2 regions of the Kitasatospora sp. Ki12 genome follow, and region 1 is predicted to be linked to the other one. Evidence: riboswitches for the same ligand, from Rfam matches in the RefSeq annotation. Region 1 holds a riboswitch; the other holds the start of a gene.
What was found. A riboswitch is a leader RNA that binds a small molecule or an ion and turns the genes downstream of it on or off. The one in region 1 is predicted to bind S-adenosylmethionine.
Positions count from the first base shown of each region.

Region 1 (3,219 bases):
TGGTCCGCTCCTGGCCGGACCTCCTGACGGCGCTGTTGAAGGGGGAGGACCTCGACCGCTCGTCCACCGCGTGGGCGATGGACCGGATCATGAGCGGCGAGGCGTCCCCCGCGCAGGTGGCCGGGTTCATGATCGCGCTGCGGGCCAAGGGCGAGACGGTCGACGAGGTCACCGGTCTGGTGGACGCGATGTACGCGCACGCCGAGCCGCTGCACATCCCCGGCCCGGCGGTGGACATCGTCGGCACCGGCGGGGACCGGGCGAAGACCGTCAACATCTCCACGATGTCGGCGATCGTCGCCGCGGCGGCCGGCGCCAAGGTGGTCAAGCACGGCAACCGGGCCGCCTCCTCGTCCAGCGGGTCCTCCGACGTGCTGGAGAAGCTCGGCATCGCACTGGACCTGTCCGCCCGGCGGGTCGCCGAGGTGGCCGAGGAGGTCGGGCTCACCTTCTGCTTCGCGGCGAAGTTCCACCCCTCGATGCGGCACGCGGCCACCGCCCGGCGTGACCTCGGGGTGCCGACCGCGTTCAACCTCCTCGGCCCGCTGACCAACCCGGCCAAGGTCACCTCCCACGCCGTCGGCTGCTTCGACACCCGGCTCGCCGGGCTGATCGCCGGCGTCCTCGCCCGGCGCGGCTCGACCGCGCTGGTCTTCCGCGGCGACGACGGACTGGACGAGCTGACCACCGCCACCACCTCGCGGGTGTGGGTGGTGCGCGACGGGGTGGTCACCGAGACCTCCTTCGACCCGCGGGACGTCGGCATCGAGCTGGTCGGCATCGAGGCGCTGCGCGGCGGGGACCCGGCGTACAACGCCGAGGTCGCGCGCCGTCTGCTGGCGGGGGAGCGCGGGCCGGTGCGGGACGCCGTCCTGCTGAACACGGCGGCGGCGCTGGTCGCGCTCGACCTGGGCGAGGCACCGCTGGCGGAGCAGCTCGCGGCGGGCATGGTGCGGGCCGCGGAGGCCATCGACTCGGGCGCCGCGCAGGAGCTGTTGCGCCGCTGGTCGGACGCCACCACCCGCGGCTGAGACGGCAGTCGGGAGCCCGTACCGGTACGCCGGTGCGGGCTTCCGTGCTCTGAGCCGAAGGGGCCGCCCCGAGCCGAAGGGGCGCGCCGGTGCCGAAAGTTGAGGAGCGACAAGCGAGGGACGAGCGCCGGAGCGACGAGCGTCGGCGCCGGGTCGGAGCGCCCCGGAGGCGAGCGGGCGAAGGCGCCGTCCGGATGGTGGATGCCTGTTTGACCACCCGGCGGACGCGACCTAGAGTCTTCGGCAGGTCATGAGTGACAGCGCAAAGCCCCAGCTCGCTGTCCGGCAACCCTCCGTCCGTGGCGGGGTGCCCTGGGTGAGGACCGGGTCGTCACGGCATGCCGTCCGTGCGACAAGCGCGGACGCCCGACGACTGACACTCCCGGGGTCCCAGACCTCGAAGGAGTGCATCCTCATGTCGACTTCCGCCCACCCGTCTCCCGCCGCCACCCTTCTTTCGGCGCGCTCCGCGCGACCCCTCCCGGGCACCCCGCTCGCCGTCCTCGGTGCCGACGTCCAGGTCCCGCTCGTCAACGGTGAGAAGGTCGGCTACGCGGCGCTCGACTACGCGGCCAGTTCGCCCGCGCTGCAGCGGGTGTGGGACGACGTCGCCGCCTACGCCCCGTACTACGGCAGCGTGCACCGCGGTGCCGGGTACCTCTCGCAGCTCTCCACCGACCTGTTCGAGCAGAGCCGCCGCACCGTCGGCGAGTTCCTCGACCTGCGCGAGGGCGACCAGGTGGTCTTCACCCGGGCCACCACCGACTCGCTCAACCTGCTGGCCTCCGCCGTCCCGGCCGGCACCCGGGTGTTCGCCTTCGAGACCGAGCACCACGCCTCGCTGCTGCCCTGGGCGCACGCCGGACTGGCCGTCACCTACCTGCGCGCGCCGCGTTCGCGGGCCGAGGCGGTGGCCGCCCTGGACGCGGCGCTCGCCGGGGCGCCCGAGGGCCCGAAGCTGCTGTGCGTCACCGGCGCCTCCAACGTGACCGGCGAGCTCTGGCCGGTGGCCGAGCTGACCGCGACCGCGCACCGGCACGGCGCCCGGGTGGTCCTGGACGCCGCCCAGCTGGCCCCGCACCACCGGGTCTCGGTGCGCGAACTGGACGTCGACTGGATCGCCTTCTCCGGCCACAAGATCTACGCGCCGTTCGGCGCCGGGGTGCTGGCCGGCCGGGCGGACTGGCTGGACGAGGCGGAACCGTACCTGGCCGGCGGCGGGGCGACCCGCACGGTGGCCCGGGAGACGGACGGCTCGGTGGCCGTGCAGTGGCACACCGGACCGGCCCGGCACGAGGCCGGTTCGCCGAACGTCATCGGCGCCTACGCGATCGCCTCCGCCTGCCGGGCGCTGGGCGAGGCGGGCTTCGACGCGCTGGAGGCCCGGGAACGGCAGCTGGTCGACCGGCTGACCGCGGGGCTGGCGGAGATCCCGCAGGTCAAGGTGCTCAACCTGTTCGGGGAGGGCTCGGCGCGGGTCGGCGTGCTGTCCTTCGTCGTCCGGGGCTGGAACAGCTCGCACTTCTCGGCCGCGCTGTCCGCCGAGTACGGCATCGGGGTGCGCGACGGCCTGTTCTGCGCCCACCCGCTGGTGCGGACCCTGCTCGGGGACGAGGACGTGGCCCCGTCCGAGTGCGGCGCGCCGGAGCCGTCGCTGCCGGGCGAGCGCAGCCTGAACGCGATCCGGGTGAGCTTCGGGGCCGGGACTCCGGACGAGCACGTCGACCGCTTCCTGACCGCCGTCCGCGAGCTGGTCACGGACGGCGCGGCGTGGAACTACCGCAACGAGGGCGGCCGTTGTGTGGCCGACACGCGCCGGGAGGGCTGAGCCGGGCTCCCCGCCGGTCGGTGCCGGTCGTCACTACTCGTCCAGGCCGAGGGCGAAGGCGGCTTCCAGGTCGTGCTGGGAGTAGGTGCGGAAGGCGATCTGGGTCTCGGTGTGCGCCACGCCCGGGACCTTGTTGAGCCGGCCGGGGATGACCTCGGCCAGGTCGTCGTGACGGCGCACCCGGACCATCGCCACCAGGTCGTAGCCGCCGGTCACCGAGTACACCTCGCTGACCCCCTCGATGGAAGCGATGGCCTCGGCGATCTCCGGGATGCGGTCGACACTGGTCTTGATCAGGACGATGGCGGTGATCACTGTTCGGGCTCCTTTGTGAGGTGCCGCCAGCGTATCGGGCGTCAG
Region 1 is NZ_BAAIHT010000001.1:3,825,787-3,829,005, forward strand. It holds gene trpD (anthranilate phosphoribosyltransferase) at 1-1,031, shown strand, start outside; SAM riboswitch class IV at 1,278-1,396, shown strand; gene ACYP53_RS16935 (aminotransferase class V-fold PLP-dependent enzyme) at 1,447-2,859, shown strand; gene ACYP53_RS16940 (Lrp/AsnC family transcriptional regulator) at 2,893-3,174, opposite strand; gene ACYP53_RS16945 (rhomboid family intramembrane serine protease) at 3,216-3,219, opposite strand, start outside.

Region 2 (3,219 bases), 2.3 Mb from region 1:
TGATTGCGTCGACCGCCGCTGAATGTATCCGGACCGAAGCCCTCTGCAACAGGGTCAACCGCCGGTAATTCCGCTGCGACGGCAGGGGACAGGACGGGTTGAATCGGGAAGATCTCGGCATTTCACGCCGGGCATAGCGGACGAATTACTCAAATCCCCGCGGTAATTCTGACATCGGCCTGACATGTTTCACGGACCGGTCTCACCGGCCGGACGTCCTCCGACGGAACCTCGCCCGGTCCTGCCGCCGGGCCGAGAGGGAACCCCTGTTCCCAGTCGAGCGACACTCTACTCCGACTCCATTCGAAAATATTCCAGCCGGAATGCAACCGGCCGCCCGCGGGTACGGAGATCGGAATTCCGTACGCGCGGGCGGCCGAATGGCGGGAGTTCGCGGCTCAGCAGCCGCCGGCCACCGCCGGAATGATCGAGACGCCGACGCCGTCCTTGATCTCGGTCGCCAGGCCCTCGGCGAAGCGCACGTCGTCGTCGTTCACGTAGACGTTGACGAAGCGGCGCAGCTTGCCGGTGTCGTCCAGGATGCGGGCGGCGATGCCCGGGTGGTTCCGCTCCAGGTCGGCGATGACCTCGGCCAGGGTGGTGCCCTCGGCGCTCACCTCGGCGGCGCCGCCGGTGTAGGTGCGCAGGATGGTGGGGATGCGGACGTTGGCGCTCATGGCTCTCCTTGCGGGGGTGGGGCCTTGCGGGGCGGGGTGGTTCAGGCGGACACGAGGCCGGCGGCGCGGAAGGAGTCCAGCGTCGGGCGGATGACGGCGGTCATCCCGGCGTCGGAGACGGCGTCCAGGGTCTTCAGGCCGTCACCGGTGTTGATCGCGACGGTCTCCTTGGCCGGATCCAGCTGCCCGGTCTCGACCAGCTTCTTCAGCACGCCGACGGTCACCCCGCCCGCGGTCTCCGCGAAGATGCCCTCGGTCCGCGCCAGCAGCCGGATCGCCGCCACGACCTCCGCGTCCGTGACGTCCTCCACCGCGCCGCCGGTCCGACGGGCGATGTCCAGCACGTACGGGCCGTCGGCCGGGTTGCCGATCGCCAGCGACTTGGCGATGGTGTCCGGCTTGACCGGCTTGATCACGTCCCGGCCCGCCTTGAAGGCCGCCGACACCGGCGAGCAGCCCTCGGCCTGGGCGCCGAAGACCCGGTACGGCCGGTCCTCGACCAGGCCGAGCTTGATCAGCTCCTGCAGCCCCTTGTCGATCTTCGTCAGCTGCGAGCCCGAGGCGATCGGGATCACGATCTGCTCCGGCAGCCGCCAGCCGAGCTGCTCGCAGATCTCGTACGCCAGCGTCTTGGAGCCCTCGCCGTAGTACGGCCGAAGGTTGACGTTGACGAAGCCCCAGCCCTCGCCGGCCGGGTCCCCGATCAGCTCCGAGCAGAAGCGGTTCACGTCGTCGTAGTTGCCCTCGATGCCGACCAGCTCGCCGCCGTACACCCCGGCCATGACGACCTTGCCCTGCTCCAGGTCGTGCGGGATGAACACGCAGGACCGGAACCCGGCCCGGGCGGCCGCCGCGCCCACCGCGCCGGCCAGGTTGCCGGTGGAGGAGCAGGAGAGCGTCGTGTAGCCGAAGGCCCGGGCGGCCTCGATCGCGCAGGCCACCACCCGGTCCTTGAAGGAGTGCGTCGGGTTCCCGGAGTCGTCCTTGATGTGCAGCTGGGCGGTGAAGCCGAGCTCCCGGCCCAGGTTGTCCGCCTTCACCAGCGGGGTCCAGCCCGGGTTCAGGTTGGGCTTGGAGGCGACGTCGGCCGGGACGGGCAGCAGCGGCGCGTAGCGCCAGACGGACGCCGGACCGGCCTCGATCCGCTTGCGCAACTCCTCGGCGCCCTCGCTGCCGAAGTCGTAGGCGATCTCCAGCGGGCCGAAGCACTCCAGGCACGCGAAGCTGGGACCGAGCGGGAAACGGGTGCCGCACTCCCGACAGGACAGGGCGGTGGCGGGGCCGAGGTCCACGGAAACAGGTGCGACGGTGTCGATAGCCATGATGGCGAGGCCTCTCTCCTCATCTTCCCCGTGGCACGGTCGCGCCACAGGCCGGAATTGGCACCTGTCCCGCCGGGGCCTGTGACGACAGCCGAGCGAGAAGGTTGCCGGGACGTCAACGGGCCGTTCCCTCAGTCCCTCTGGATGAGCTTGTGAAATTGTGGTGGCGCTCAACGGTGACCCCGGCGTGCGAAGGTCCGACCGCTGTACGAAGACTGTATCCGAAGGCGTCATTCCTGAACGGGACCGTCCGCCACGCGAGATGACCCGTCCCACCCGACCCGCCGAGGAGACTTCCGTGCCCGCCGAACCGACCCCCGAGCTCCTCCCGCAGGCGGCGTCCTGGCTACGCCGCCGGTCCTGGAGCGCGGCGGACCGGCCGGTCCGCACCCTTCTCGACGCCAAGGAACGCACCGGGCGCACGGTCAGCGTCGTCCTCCCCGCCCTGGACGAGGAGGCCACCGTCGGCGACATCGTCCGCACCGTCCGCCGCGAGCTGATGGAACGCCTCCCGCTCGTCGACGAACTCGTCGTGGTCGACTCCGGCTCCACCGACGCCACCGCCGCCGTCGCCGCCGAGGCCGGCGCCCGGGTCGAGCACCGCGACGCCATCCTGCCCCGGCTGCCCGCCGCCCCCGGCAAGGGCGAGGTGCTCTGGCGCTCGCTGCTGGTCACCCGCGGCGACATCGTCTGCTTCGTGGACGCCGACCTGCGCGAGTTCGACCCGGCCTTCGTCTCCGGGATCGTCGGCCCACTGCTGACCGACGAGTCCATCCAGCTGGTCAAGGCCATGTACGACCGCCCCCTCGAGACGGACAGCGGCGTCATCGTCCCGGCCGGCGGCGGCCGCGTCACCGAACTCGTCGCCCGCCCCCTCCTCAACCTCCACTGGCCGGAACTCGCCGGTTTCGTCCAACCCCTCGGCGGCGAGTACGCGGCCCGCCGCTCCCTGCTCGAACGGCTGCCCTTCCCCACCGGCTACGGCGTCGAACTCGGCCTGCTGGTCGACGCCCTGGAGCTGGTCGGCCTGGACGCCCTGGCCCAGGTGGACGTCGGCGTCCGGCACCACCGCCACCAGGACGGCCAGGCCCTCGGCCGGATGGCCGCCACCATCTACCGCACCGCTCTCGAACGCCTCGACCGGGCCCACCGGCTCAAGGCCTCCGCCGACCTGGTCCGCCCGCACCTCACCCAGTTCACCCGCGACCCGGAGCCCCGGC
Region 2 is NZ_BAAIHT010000001.1:1,557,456-1,560,674, forward strand. It holds gene ACYP53_RS06695 (MoaD/ThiS family protein) at 399-677, opposite strand; gene thrC (threonine synthase) at 719-1,999, opposite strand; SAM riboswitch class I at 2,016-2,150, opposite strand; gene ACYP53_RS06705 (glucosyl-3-phosphoglycerate synthase) at 2,298-3,219, shown strand, end outside.
Region 2: linked by a shared signal. The riboswitch ahead of thrC (threonine synthase) and the one ahead of ACYP53_RS16935 (aminotransferase class V-fold PLP-dependent enzyme) in region 1 are both predicted to bind S-adenosylmethionine.